Regions from separate parts of the Embleya sp. NBC_00896 genome, predicted to be linked through region 1. Evidence: riboswitches for the same ligand, from Rfam matches in the RefSeq annotation. Region 1 holds a riboswitch; each other region holds the start of a gene.
What was found. Region 1 has a riboswitch for cyclic di-AMP ahead of OG928_RS15420 (transglycosylase family protein). Riboswitches for the same ligand answer to the same signal wherever they lie in the genome.
Positions count from the first base shown of each region.

Region 1 (3,509 bases):
CCGACGGTCGGGTCGCCGTCTTCGGGACCTCCCGTGAGGGCATTCGGTACTGGGAGCAGGCCGGCGATCGCATGGGCGCGCCGCGCACGATCGCGGCCGACCGCCCGACCGGGCCCCCGGCGCCGGTGGTACGGGCGGACGGCCGGATGGAGGTCGCGTACCGCCGCGCCGGCACGTCGGAGATCGCGAGCGTGGTCGAGGGCGACGCGGGGACGTGGCGGCCGGCGGCCGGCGAAGGCCCGGCGGGCAATGGCTACGAGCCGCTGTCCCGGGTGCCGGGGCCGGCCGGTGATCCGCTCACCCTGACCCGGGACACCGACGGCCGGCCGGTCGCGGTCGGCGGGACCGGGGCGCCGTTCGTCCTGGACACGCGCCCGGCGGCGGCCGGACCGACCGGTGCACTCGACGGCGCGGGGCACGCGGTGGCCTGCTGGCTGGGGCCGGACGGCTCGTTGCGCACGGCCCGGCTGTCCTGAGCGATCGGCCGCGTCGGGCACGCGAACGGCGGGCGCCCCCCGAAGGGGACGCCCGCCGTGTGTCGCGAAGCAAGGGCGGCTCGGCCGCCGATGGATCGGACGGATCAGACGTTGACGCCGTGGCTGCGCAGCCACGTCATCGGGTTGACCGCGGAACCGTAGTTCGGCGTGGTCCGGACCTCGAAGTGCAGGTGCGGGCCGGTCACGTTGCCGGTCGCGCCGGACAGCGCGATCTTCTGGCCGGTCTGGACCTTCATCCCGGCCTTGACCGAGATCGAGGACAGGTGCGCGTACTGCGTGTACTTGCCGTCCGCGTGGCGGATGACGACCTCGTTGCCGTACGCCCCGCCCCAACCGGCCGAGACGACGGTGCCCGAGGTGACCGCGCGGACCGTGGTGCCGGTCGAGACCGCGAAGTCCTGGCCGGTGTGGCTGCCGCTGGACCAGCGCGAGCCGCCCGTGCCGTAGCTCGCGCTGAGCGAGCCGCCGGAGACGGGGGCCACGTAGGAGCCCGACGCCTTTTCGGTGGTCGTCGACGCGGAGGGCTTGGACTCGGCCTTCTTCGGCGTCTCCGCCTTGGTGGTCGAGGTCTTCGGCGCCGTCTTGGGCGTCTCCGCCTTCGGTGCCTCGGGCTTCTTCACCTCGATCTTCGGCGCGGCGGCCTCGGTCTTGGTGGTGGTCGCGGCCGAGCCGGACACCGACAGCTTCTGACCCGGGAAGATCAGGTCGGGGTTGCCGCCGACGACGCTCTTGTTGGCCTCGTACAGCTTCGGCCAACCGCCGGGCACGTGTGCGGCATCCGCGATCTTGAAGAGCGTGTCACCGGCCACCACGACGTAGGACGTGGTCGCGGCGGAGTCGGCCTTGGGGGCCGTCTCGGTCTTCGGCGCGGTGTCGGCCTTGGGGGCCTCGGTCTTGACCTCGACCTTGGGGGCGGCGACCGTCTTCGGCGCCGTCTTGGGGGTCTCCGCCTTCGGAGTGGCCGTGGTGGCCTTGGGGGCCGTCTTCGGCGCGGTCTTGCCGGCCGACGTGTCCACGTCCGGGGCGGCGGCACCGCGAGTGAGGCCCGCCTTGATCGAGCACACCGGCCAGGCGCCGGGGCCCTGGCTCTTGAGCACCTTCTCGGCTATCGCGATCTGCTGGTCCTTGGTGGCCAGGTCGGCGCGAGGGGCGAACTGCTTGCCACCGAACTCGCTCCAGGTGCTCTGCGTGAACTGCAGACCGCCGTAGAAGCCGTTGCCCGTGTTGATCTTCCAGTTGTTCGTGCTCTCGCACTGGGCGACCTTGTCCCACGTGCTCACGGGGGCGGCGTGAGCCGAACCCGCGCCGATGATCGGCATGGCGACGCCGACGCCGGCGACACCCGCCGCGGCGATCAGACGCGTGGTCCTGCTGTGACTGCGGCGGCGATGACGCCCGGTTCCGGACAGCATTGCTGGATCCTCTCCCACGCCTACGAGGTGAGCTGTCGGATTCGGGCCGGAGATCGATAGCCCGGCCACATCCCGAAGGACGTGGCTTCACCCCAAGCCGTTCGCGGCGCCCGATCGCTTCGATCGAGGCCGTTCGCGGCGGTTCACCTGTGGTTCCCCCGCTCCTGTCGTGTGGTGCTCGTCAGCCTCCCGAACGGCCGGCGACAGGATTCGGCGTACCGGCGATCGGGGTCCGTGTGGGATACGGACGATGGGAACGCTAAGCAGGCCTCACCGAAGATCACAAGTCTGTGTCTGATAGACGTCGATTGTCCGAATTGGGGTTGAGCGCAAAGTAGATGGTCCCTTACGGAAAGGACCGTAGTTGGCGTTCCGTGGCGGAAGGTCCCGGATCGAGTGACAAAGGTCCTTGGTCGTTCGACGTGGAGATCGTCCGGGAACGATCACCTACATCCCGTTCGTCACATGCGCATCGCGCGTAGCGTCGTGGAGGCGTCCGCCATGCCCTTCGGGACGCGGTTTCGCACACGGGATCCGAGTGATTCGCGCCACAACGCCGGCGGGTTTGCCGCCGGCGCCGCGACGTGCCTCCAGGGGGCCGCTCAGTGGCTCCGCGCCTGCCATCCGGCCCAGGCGCTCTCGACCATGTCCGAGGTGTCGAGGCGGGCCTTCCAGGCCAGTTCGGCGGCGATCCGATCCGCGCTCGCCACGACCCGGGCCGGGTCGCCCGCCCGCCGCGCCTGGACCACCGGAGCCACGTCCCGCAGACCGGTCACCTCCTGGATGAGGTCGACCATCTCGCGCACGGACGTACCCTCGCCGCGTCCCACGTTGAGGACGAGCCCGGCCTCCGGATCGGTCGCGAGTCGGCGCGCGGCGGCCACGTGCGCCTCGGCCAGGTCGACGACATGGATGAAGTCGCGGACGCAGGTCCCGTCGGGGGTGTCGTAGTCGTCGCCGAAGATCACCGGTGCCCGATCCGCCGTCAGTTTCTCGAACACCATGGGCACGAGGTTGAACACGCCCTCGTCCGCGAGCTCCGGCGCGCCCGCGCCCGCGACGTTGAAGTAGCGCAGAGAGGCGTACGAGATGCCGTGCGCGCGCGCCGTGGCCCTGATCAGCCACTCTCCGACGAGCTTGCTTTCGCCATACGGATTGATCGGCGCACAGCGCGTTTCCTCGTCGACGAGGTGCACGTCCGGCATGCCGTAGACGGCCGCGCTGGAGGAGAAGAGGAAGCGCGTGACACCTGCGTCCACCGTGGCCGCCAGGAGCGTACGCAGCCCCTCGACGTTCTCCTCGTAGTAGTGGAGCGGTCGGTCGACCGACTCGGGCACCCGCTTCTTGCCGGCGATGTGCACGACGCCGTCCACGGCGTGGGTGCGGAACGTCTCGTCGAGCAGAGCCCGGTCCAGCACCGAGCCGACCACGAGCGGCACGCCGTTCGGCACGCGCTCGCGCGCTCCGGTGGAGAGGTCGTCGATCACCACGACGTTCTCGCCGGTCGCGAGCAATGCCCGCACGACATGAGTCCCGATGTATCCGGCGCCGCCGGTGACAAGCCAGTTCATGGGATCAGCGTAGCCACAAGCGGTGCTCG
Region 1 is NZ_CP108776.1:3,400,673-3,404,181, reverse strand. It holds gene OG928_RS15425 (PIG-L family deacetylase) at 1-476, shown strand, start outside; gene OG928_RS15420 (transglycosylase family protein) at 581-1,909, opposite strand; cyclic di-AMP (ydaO/yuaA leader) riboswitch at 1,914-2,135, opposite strand; gene galE (UDP-glucose 4-epimerase GalE) at 2,512-3,480, opposite strand.

Region 2 (3,509 bases), on a different replicon from region 1:
GCATCGACCCCGCGTTCGCCGTCGCCGTCGCGCAGGACGCCTTGCGCCGGGTCACCCGCTTCGCGTGCGCGATCGGGCTGCACACCGGCGAGATGACCATCAACGACGCCGCCCGCAGGTTCACCGAGGACGTCGCGCTGGCCGGCCCGGCCGCTCTGCACGAGGCCCAGCGCGGCCTCTTCGATCCGACCTACGGCCGCTACACCTGGGGCAAGTTCGCCGTCGTGGACCTGCGGGAGCAGGCCCGCCGGCAGTGGGGGCCGGCGTTCTCGCTGCCGCGCTTCCACGCCGCGCTGCTGAACCTGGGCGCGCCCCCGCTCGGGCTTCTGGGCATCGCCCTCGAACGCGGATGATCACGTTTCTTGCGGCCACCTTGGTGTCGACCGCCGTCCCCGGGCCGAACCTGTGGCCGAGCCGTGGGATCGGGCCCGGACGGAAGCGACCGGCTACCGCGGTTCCCACCAGGTGGGGGAGATGTCGAGGGACCAGATGTCGCCCACCTGTTGCTCGTCCGGGTCGTCAAGGTCGTGGTCGCCGTCTCCGTAGGGGTCGGGGTCCGTGATGACGAAGATGCGGGTGCCCGAGTCCGATACGCGGTAGCGGTTCATGTCGATCGTCTCGTCCTCGAGTTCGACCGTGTGCCCCAGGGCCAGGACGGCGTTGCGCAGTTCCTCGAATCGGGCCCGGGGCGCGAAGGTCCCGTACCTTCGGGAGAGGGCGGGTGGCACCGTGTCGGGGGAGCGGTCGTGCATCAGCCGGTGGACCTTCACGCCGAATCCGAAACAGGACATGCGCCCTCGGGAGTCCGGCAGGAAGTTGACCGTCACGAGTCCGTACTCCCGCCTCAGGGAGCCGCCCCCGGGGACATCGAGGTAGCCCGGTCCCACCGCCTTCTCCCAGTCCTCGGGGCCGAAGTCGGTTCCCGCCCCGGCTCCGAGCACGTCGGAGCGGGTGGCGACGTGAGCGTAGAAGTCCAGATCGGACACCCGTTGATTCCCTTGGGTCGAGCTGTGTGAGCGCGGCGGATACAGCGGGAGCGAGACCACTTCCCGGCAGTGTGACACCCAGGGACGGCGAGCTTTGCAACCTCGTTCGCCGCTCGTAATCCGCAGCCGGTTTATTTCTCACGTTCAGTGAAGTCTGTGGAGTTGGGCTGCCGGCGGGTCCTCGCGACCAATCGTTGCCAAAACGGCTCAAGATCGACTTTAGGGAATCCGGGTGCTTTTCCCGTGATACGCGGAAAAGTAAACGATGATATTGGTAAAGGTTTGGTAATGCAGAAGTCCGTGGTGATGGTCGTGACACGCCTGTGACTATTGTTTCGCGACAGGTGATCGGTTCGAGGTTGACCACCCCGGTCGACACGATCGCCTCCGCCGAATTCGGGGACGAGTTTCGGTGACGGTGGGTAACCGCTGTCGTCGGGACGCGAAGCCGGAACCGGGGACCCTCGCAGTCCCTGGGGTGAATCGGTGCTTCGGCACCGTAGGGCGCCTTCTTCCGCCCGAACCCGTCAGCTAACCCGGTAGGCGGCCGAGGAAGGAGACCCGCCGCCAGTGGCGTCCCAACGTCGACCCGGGCAGCACCGCAAGCCCAAGCCGCGCACCGCCGTCCGTACCGCAGCGACCGTTGTCACGGCCGCCGCGACGATGACCGGCGTGATGACCTTCGCCGGCACCGCGAGCGCGGATCCCGCGCAGTCGTTCCAGCAGACGAAGGAACGCGTCAACCAGCTGCACAGTGACGTGATCAAGGCCACCGAGGCCGCCAACGGCGTCGAGGAGCAGATCGAGAAGCAGCAGGGCAACGCGAACCAGACGCAGGCCCGGATCACCGAGGAACAGGCCGTACTGAACGCCCTGCGCGACCAGATCGGTGTCCTCGCGGCCAACCAGTACCGCAGCGGCGGCCTGCCGCCGTCGCTCTCGCTCGCGCTCAGCGGCGACCCCGAGGGCTTCCTCCAGAAGTCGCAGATGATGTCCCAGCTCGACGGCCGGCAGGCCGCCAAGCTGAAGCAGATCGCGGCGCAGGCCCGAGTCCTCCAGCAGGACCGCACCGAGGCATCCTCGCAGCTCGCCGAGCTGGAGAAGCTGCGGACCGAGCTGAACAAGAACAAGACCGACATCCAGACCAAGCTCGCCGAGGCCCAGCGGCTGCTGAACACGCTGGACAAGAAGCAGCAGGACGACATCCTCAACTCGGACAAGCACGCGAGCGGCCCCGGTTCGCGCGACGACACCGACCGCAGCTCGCGGGCCAAGCCGGACACGCCGCCGCCGGCGAACGATGTCCCCGTGTCCGGCCGGGCCGCGGCCGCGGTCGCGTTCGCGAAGGCCCAGATCGGCAAGCCGTACGTGCCCCGGGGTGTGGGCCCCGACTCCTACGACTGCTCGGGGCTGACCATGGCTTCGTGGAAGGCCGCCAACGTCAAGCTGACCCGCACCACCTTGACCCAGGTCAACGACGGTCCGCGGATCTCCAAGGGCGCGCTCAAGCCGGGCGACCTGGTGTTCTACTACCCCGACAACTCGCACGTGGGCATCTTCATCGGCAACGGTCAGATCGTGCACGCCCCGCGGCCGGGCAAGAACGTGACCATCGCGCCGGTCGACTCGATGCCGTTCTACGCGGCCGTTCGACCCGGTTAAGCCCATCGGTCGCGCGTAGAGCGCCAAGTCGAGGCCGGGTCCTTCGGCGCGCTGTCGTCCTTCCGGTCTTCGTTCATGGGGTTCGTTCGCTGAGGCTTCAGGGGCCGCTGTCGCCCGGAGTCCGGTGTTCGGTGCTCGGCCCGCCGCCCCGCCGCCCCGCTGTGGCGTCCGCGCCTTCCGGCAGGTGCTTCGGGCCGATCGGTGGCGGGCCGGGGTGGCCGCATCGGAACAGCGGGTCGCGGGTGTCGAAGGGGACGTCCTCGCGTGACTGTTCGACCGCGCGCATGGAGGACGGCAGGTCGAACGGGAGGCGTCCGGTGGCCGGGGTGCGGTTGAAGACGGCGTCGAGGACGACGTCGTCTTCGGCACCGAAGTCGGCGAGCAGCAGCAGCGCGGAGTCGGCGAGCCCGGTGAGTACGGCGGGCCGGTCCAGAGCGACACAGACCGCCAGGGGAACGGTGGCGGCGAGCTCGCGCAGTCGTTCGAGTTCGGCGGGAGGGAATTCCAGGGAGCCCGCGTGGAAGTAGCGTTCGAGTAGGCCCTCGCGTTGCTCGTACGGGGCGTCGAGGCGGACCACCGCGACGTCGGCGTCCTCCGGGCGTTGCACGGGCGCGCCGTAGCGCGCGGCCACGCGCGGGTCGATGTTCTCGACATAGAGGGCGCAGTCCGGGCCGAACCCGACCGGGGTCCCCGACAGCGGGACGAGTGAACGCTGTTGGACGCGGCGGGCGAGCGCGCGGGTCTCCGGGCGGCCGACCAGTTCCTCGGCGGCCTCCGGGTCGACGTACGGGTTGTCGAAGAGGCCCAGACGGAACTTGTCGCGCAGGATCCGGCGGACCGAGGCGTCGATCCGCGCCTCGG
Region 2 is NZ_CP108777.1:2,141,781-2,145,289, forward strand. It holds gene OG928_RS42985 (DUF885 family protein) at 1-353, shown strand, start outside; gene OG928_RS42990 (hypothetical protein) at 447-986, opposite strand; cyclic di-AMP (ydaO/yuaA leader) riboswitch at 1,410-1,547, shown strand; gene OG928_RS42995 (NlpC/P60 family protein) at 1,557-2,648, shown strand; gene OG928_RS43000 (glycoside hydrolase family 3 N-terminal domain-containing protein) at 2,746-3,509, opposite strand, start outside.
Region 2: it holds a riboswitch for cyclic di-AMP, as region 1 does, so the genes downstream of both, OG928_RS42995 (NlpC/P60 family protein) here and OG928_RS15420 (transglycosylase family protein) in region 1, are expected to answer to the same signal.

Region 3 (3,509 bases), 2.7 Mb from region 1:
GCCGCTGCGCGGGGTCTCGGCGATCGACGTCGAGGGCGCGCCCTTCCACGACCCCGCCGCCGACGCCGCGTTGTTCGACGCGCTGCGGGTGGGACTCGCCGGCAGCTCCGTCGAGCTGTACGAGTCGGACACCGACATCAACGACCCGGCGTTCGCCACGGCGGCGGCGGATCGGTTGCACCACCTGATCATCAAGGGGAGCGAGGACTGACATGAACGGACGCGAGGCGCGCGGTCGGCTGCGCACGACGGTCGAGCGGGGCGGGGTGGTGGTCGGCGCGGGGGCGGGCACCGGCCTGTCGGCCAAGTGCGCCGAGGCCGGCGGCGTGGATCTGATCATCATCTACAACTCCGGCCGCTACCGGATGGCCGGCCGCGGCTCGCTCGCCGGCCTGCTGCCGTACGGCGACGCCAACGCGATCGTGGTCGACATGGCCGGCGAGGTGCTGCCGGTGGTCCGCGACACCCCGGTACTCGCGGGGGTGTGCGGCACGGACCCGTTCCGGATCATGCCGCACTTCCTGGACCAGCTCGCCGCGATGGGCTTCGCGGGGGTCCAGAACTTCCCCACGGTCGGGCTGTACGACGGCGTCTTCCGGCAGAACCTGGAGGAGACGGGCATGGGCTACGACCTCGAGGTGGAGATGATCCGGCTCGCCGCCGAGCGCGGCCTGCTCACCGCGCCCTACGTCTTCGACCCCGAGCAGGCCCGCGCGATGGCCGCGGCCGGGGCCGACGTGCTGGTCCCGCACATGGGGCTGACCACCAAGGGCAGTATCGGCGCGACCACCGCGCTCACCCTCGACCAGGCGGTCGAGCGGGTCCAGGCGATGCGCGACGCGGCGGCCGAGGTCGATCCCGACGTGCTGGTGCTGTGTCACGGCGGTCCCATCGCCGAGCCCGAGGACGCCGCGTACGTGCTCGCCAACACCATCGGCGTGGTCGGGTTTTTCGGCGCCTCCAGCATGGAGAGGCTCCCGACCGAGCTGGCCATCACCGCCCAGGCGAGGGCCTTCAAGCAGATCGGCGGCAAGAGCGTCACCGACGACCGGGACGCCTGGGAAGCCCGGGACCTCCCGGAAGCACCGGACACCTACCGAGACAGCGAGGACTGAGACATGTACAAGCTCACCGTCTTATACGGCCACCCCACCGATCCGGCGGCGTTCGACTCCTATTACTGGGAGAAGCACGTCCCGCTCGCCCGCACGATGCCGGGCCTGACCGGCTGGACCATCGGCACCTGCGAGCCCGACCCCGCCGGGGGGAAGCCGCCCTATTACATGGTGGTCGCGCTGTACGCGGAATCCCGCGCGGGGATCGAAGCGGTCCTGGATTCGCCCGAGGGCCGGGCCACGGTGGCCGACGTGCCCAATTTCGCGACCGGCGGCGCGACGTTCCTTTGGGACGAAGAACGGGTAGTCGTACCTGTGGAGCTGCCCGCGACGGAATAGCCCCGTGTTGACGCACGGGTGATCACGCGGCTGCGCACCGTGGACGCCGGAACGGTGACCTGCGAAGATCCCGACAATTCGGGCAAAGTGGTGTTATTCCAGCCTGTCGGGCACGTCACAAAGCGGTCGAAATGTTTGCCAACCGGGCGAACCGGTGCGTAGTTTCGTGGTTGTTCGCACAAGCGGACTCCCCGGGCGGTACGCCGAATCCTGCCGCCGCTCGAGGGACGCAGTCGATATCGACTGGCGGCAGGAGCGGGGGAACCAAGTGGTGCGACATCGGCACTGTCGATGTCTTTGGGGTGAAGCCATGCCTGAATCAGGCGAGGCCGGGCCATTCGTCCGAACCCGACAGCTAACTTCGTAGGCGCCCGACGAGGTAATCAATGACGTTCCGTGCCATCACCGCTCCCGTTCGCTCGCTCTCTCGTGGCCGTCGCGCCGGCATCGCCGTCGCCGCCGGTGCGGGTCTCGTCCTTCCCCTCGTGGGCATGACGGGCAGCGCGAGCGCCGCGACCTCGTCCGAGTGGGACAAGGTCGCCCAGTGCGAGAGCACCGGTAACTGGGGCATCAACACTGGCAACGGTTTCTCCGGCGGTCTGCAGTTCACCCCGAGCACCTGGAAGGCGTTCGGCGGCACCGAGTACGCGGCCAACGCCGAGAACGCCACCAAGACGCAGCAGATCGCTGTCGCCGAGCGCGTTCTCGCCGGCCAGGGCCCCGGCGCGTGGCCGGTCTGCTCGCAGAAGGCCAACCTGGGCAAGGGCAACGCGTCCGCCCAGGCCGAGTCCTCGACGGCGACGACCGGCAAGACCAAGACCAAGGTCGAGCAGAAGGCCGCGCCGAAGAAGTCCACGGAGCAGTCCGTGAGCGAGGCCGCGCCGAAGAAGTCCACGGAGCAGTCCGTGACCGAGGCCGCCCCGAAGGTCCGGGTGCAGCACAAGCAGAGTGACACCGCGACCAAGGCCGGGCCGAAGTCCGCCGCCTCCAAGCAGGCGTCGACCTCCGGCCGCTACACGGTCAAGGCCGGCGACACGCTGTCCGACATCGCGTCGAAGAACGGCGTCAAGGGTGGCTGGAAGGCCCTCTACAACGCCAACAAGAGCGCCATCGGCGACAACCCGAACCTGATCAACATCGGTGCCAAGCTGGCGTTCTCCGCCTGACGCACCATCACGACGTAGGCCCCGCCGAATACTTCGGCGGGGCCTACGCCCATTTTCCGGGCCGTCGGCCCGGCTTGCCGCTCAGGTCGCCTCGTCGGGCCCCTCGCGCAGCCACAGCAGGGCGAGTTGGGTGCGGTTCGCGCAGCCGACCGTCTGCATCGCGTACGTCAGATGCTTCTTGACCGTGTCCCCGGTGATCGACAGCACCGCGGCGATGTCGCGGTTGGTCAGCCCGCGCGCGACGAGCGCGGCGATCTCGGCCTGACGCGGCGTCAAACGGGTGATCAGGCTCGGCGGTCGGGTGGGCCGATCGATGAAGAGGGCGAACAGATTGCCCAGGTGCCGGGACAACAGCGTGGCCACCGCGACGTCGCGCGCGCCGAACGCGCCGGATTCGGTGCCCAACAGGCCGATCCCGCCGCATCGGGTCGGCCCCGGGAGCGGCACCACGATCTTCGCGTGGATGCCCATCGGGTACAGGAACGACTCCAGGTAGCGCACGTGTGCCGCCCGCACCGGCTTGGGCAGCGATTCGAGCGTGAGCGGCACGGCCTTGCGCCCGGGCGCGGCACGCAGCGCGATCAGGTGGAACGGGTCGTCGCGATGGAAGGTCTCCATGTACGGCACCAGGCCGCGGAGTCCGATCCCGGTCGCGAGCGGGTCGCGGTCCTCGAAGATCGCGGGCAGATTCGAGCCGGTGAAGAACGTCGTGTCGCGATAACCGAAGTACCGCGCGAGCGCGTCGAGCACGCTCTCCCGGAACGTCGCGACGTCGGCCGCTCGCGCGCACTCGTCGAGTAATCGCAACAGCCGCTCCAGGTCCCGACGTTCGACCAGGTCGAAGTCACCCGCGAGGTCTGGCTCGAACCGGGCTGCGACACTCAACGCG
Region 3 is NZ_CP108776.1:6,095,105-6,098,613, forward strand. It holds gene OG928_RS27590 (Tm-1-like ATP-binding domain-containing protein) at 1-211, shown strand, start outside; gene OG928_RS27595 (phosphoenolpyruvate hydrolase family protein) at 213-1,115, shown strand; gene OG928_RS27600 (EthD family reductase) at 1,119-1,454, shown strand; cyclic di-AMP (ydaO/yuaA leader) riboswitch at 1,648-1,840, shown strand; gene OG928_RS27605 (transglycosylase family protein) at 1,946-2,620, shown strand; gene OG928_RS27610 (LuxR C-terminal-related transcriptional regulator) at 2,702-3,505, opposite strand.
Region 3: it holds a riboswitch for cyclic di-AMP, as region 1 does, so the genes downstream of both, OG928_RS27605 (transglycosylase family protein) here and OG928_RS15420 (transglycosylase family protein) in region 1, are expected to answer to the same signal.

Region 4 (3,509 bases), on a different replicon from region 1:
GCGTCGGCGATGTGGGTCGGCGCGCCCATCTCGCCCAGGACGTCGAGCAGGTACGCCGAGACCTTGTCGTAGTGCGGGCCGGTGACGCCGAGTCCGGTGTGCGCGGCGGCCAGGGTCCGCCCGTCGTAGGTCTCGGGGCCGCCGAGGACGGACGCCAGCAGCAGCGCCTGGTGGCGCTTGACGGCCGACACATCCGAGCGCTCGAAATACGGGGCCAATTCCGGATCGGCCAATACCAGGCGATAGAAGCGGTCCACTGCCTCACGAATAACCGGGCCACCGCCGAGTTGCTCGTACATCGTCTGCTCGGAGATCGCTTCGGACGTCGAAGCATTCGTTTCGGACATGTTACTCGCGCTCCCTCGGTCGGATATTCGAGCAGAGCACAGCATCCGGGTCTCACGTGTCGAATGTCAATGAGAGCAATGCGTCATTTTGGTCCGGTTGCGACCTGAAATCCACTGAGCCGGCTGCGATCATTCGAATTCGCTCCGGAAGTAGAAAACTCGTTTCCGCCGACCGCTCCCCCCGATAGGGAAGCGGGTCCGCCGGAGCGCAGCGCCGGTGCGGCGGCCCGGCACGCGCCGGATCGCCAGAATTGTCGGCCGGTATACACCGGACATGTACTCGCATTGTGTCGACTGTCGGGAAACCGATGGAAAGACGGACGTGCGGCGGCGATTCCACCCCATGCTTCGCAATGGCGTCGCAGGGGTGCACCGATTGCACCGATCGGAACGAGCGCGAGGATCAACGAAGATTCAACGAAGATCAACAGGGATCAACGAATCCTTGCCCCCGCAACAATTCACCGTCGAATATTCCCGTGGCCAAGGAAGCGTCAATCGCCTCGCCGATACACAATCCCAGGTCATGTGGCATGGAAGATCAAATCGCGCGGTGATTCGAGATATTCGATGGCCGTACTCGCCGGCGGCCACTCCCCGCCGCCGAGATCCTCGGCGGGCGTCTCGCACCGGCGCCGCGCTCGGCTTTGCCGGCGCGACCCACCTCGGTCGCGACCGGCTGGCGGCGCGACACCACGGCGGCGGCCGTCGACCGGCGGCAGAGTGAGCCACCGAACGAGCCGCCGGCGGTCGTCGACGTTACGCACGTCACATCGCACGCACCGATGGTCAGGCTCTCGCACGGACCGTGAACCGCACTTCCGCAATTCTCACGAAGCGTAATTCCCGGATCACCGAAATGACAAGCCCTCGGACACAATGCGTGCACGACTCGGGACTTTCGGTTCCCATATTCCGCCGATTCGACACGATTCAGCGATTTCTACCGATCGTGATGTTTGGATCCGAGTGGGTGTTGTGCGTAGTTTGGTGCTTCCGCCGCACCGGTCTGGTGCACCAGCGGATTGCGCCTCCCGGTTCGCCGAATCCTGCCGCCGGAGGGGCCACGGTACGAGTACCCGAAAGGCAGGAGCGGGGGAACCAAGTGGTACGCCGTCATGGGCGTCTGCACAGACATGTGCGCGGACGCCCTATTTGGACGGCTTGGGGTGAAGCCGCGTCTCCTCACTCGTGAGGGACCAGACACGGCCGGGCGAGACTCTCCAGCCCGAATCCGACAGCTCACTTCGTAGGCGTGGGAGAAGGAAACTCTTCGTGCAGTCGTTCAACACCCCTGCCCGCATGCCCAAGAAGACCCGCCTCGCCCTGACCGTCGGCATGGCCGGCGCGATCGTCGCCGCCCCGCTGATCGGTGGCCTCGCGACCGCCAACGCCGCGTCGGTCTCGACCTGGGACAAGGTCGCCATGCTCGAGAGCTCGGGCAACTGGCACATCAACACCGGCAACGGTTTCTACGGTGGCCTCCAGTTCACCCAGAGCACCTGGACCGAGTTCGGCGGCACCAAGTACGCCCCGCGTGCGGACCTGGCCACCAAGGACCAGCAGATCGCCATCGCGGAGAAGGTCCTCGCCGTGCAGGGCCCGGGCGCGTGGCCCAACACCTCCGGCCCGTCCAACCTGACCAAGGGCAGCGCGGCTCCGGCCGTCAGCCCCTCGGCGAAGGCCGAGAGCAAGGCCACCGTCAAGGTCGCCCCCAAGGCCGCCACGACCGAGAAGTCGGCCGAGTCCAAGCCCGCGCCGAAGATCGAGGTCAAGTCCTCGAACGGCACCTACTCCGTGGTCAAGGGCGACACCCTGTCCAAGATCGCCGCGGCGAAGGATGTCGAGGGCGGCTGGCACAAGCTGTACAAGGACAACCGCTCCGTGATCGGTGGCAACCCCAACCTGATCCAGATCGGCCAGAAGCTCACCCTCTCCGGTGCGGCCTCGTCCTCCTCGTCCTCGGACGACAGCGACAAGGGCACCGACAAGGGCACCGAGAAGACCTCGACCGCCCCGTCGACCCCGACCAAGGCCTCCGTCTCGGTCAAGGTCGCGCCGAAGCCGGTCACCAAGGCCAAGGCGCCGGTCGCGCCGAAGGCGAAGGCCTCCGCCGAGGTCGCCCCCGCCACCAAGAGCAACTCGTCCGGCTACGTCGCTCCCGTGAGCGGCTCGCTGGGTACCGCGTTCGGCACCGGCGGCAAGCTGTGGTCCAGCGGCAGCCACACCGGTCAGGACTTCGTCGTCGGCACCGGCGCGAGCGTCAAGGCGATCACCTCCGGCACGGTCGTCAAGGCCGGCAACGGCGGCGCCTACGGCAACGAGGTCGTCATCAAGCACGCGGACGGCAAGTACTCGCAGTACGCGCACCTCTCCAGCATCAGCGTGAGCGCGGGCAGCAAGGTCAGCACCGGTCAGCAGATCGGCCGCTCGGGCGCGACCGGCAATGTGACCGGCCCGCACCTGCACTTCGAGATCCGCACCACCCCGAACTACGGCAGCGGCATCAACCCCGTCACCTACCTCCGCGCCCACGGCGTGAACCTCTGATCCCAGAGTCACCCAACGCGGTAGCCACAGGGCCGTGCCCGTCGACCACCAGGTCGACGGGCACGGCCCTGTCGGCGTCCCGACACGCCTTCTTCGCCGAACACCCCCACCCCGCCCCCGCCGAGCTCACCCGGCCGGGTAGGCCCGCGGCAGCCGGTAGCCGCGGTCGGCCAGCAGCGTGCGGAGGCGGTCGGGGTAGTCCGTGATCAGGCCGTCGACGCCGTCGTCGACGAGCTTGGCCATGGTCGCCGGGTCGTCGACCGTCCACGGCACGACCTTGATGCCGAGGGCGTGCGCGCGGGCGACCAGTTCGCGGGTCACGTACGGGCGGTAGTTCGGGTCGGTGACCGTGCCGTTCTGCGGGAAACCGTGCACCGGTGAGAACGTCCTGGCGCCGATCGTCCTGATCGCGCGCAACGGGTCGCCGCCGAAGTCGTCGATGTCCAGGCCACCCAGCCACGGCGACGCGCCCGGTTGCCCGACCTGGAGGAAGTCGTAGTTGGTCAACGCGACCAGGGGCAACCGCGGTTCGACCTCGCGCATCCGCTTGAGCGCGCCCCAGTCGAAGCTCTGTACGGTCACCTGGCGCAACAGCCCGGCCCGGCGCACCTC
Region 4 is NZ_CP108777.1:1,879,373-1,882,881, reverse strand. It holds gene OG928_RS41800 (group 1 truncated hemoglobin) at 1-347, opposite strand, end outside; cyclic di-AMP (ydaO/yuaA leader) riboswitch at 1,378-1,618, shown strand; gene OG928_RS41795 (transglycosylase family protein) at 1,650-2,897, shown strand; gene OG928_RS41790 (glycerophosphodiester phosphodiesterase family protein) at 3,024-3,509, opposite strand, start outside.
Region 4: it holds a riboswitch for cyclic di-AMP, as region 1 does, so the genes downstream of both, OG928_RS41795 (transglycosylase family protein) here and OG928_RS15420 (transglycosylase family protein) in region 1, are expected to answer to the same signal.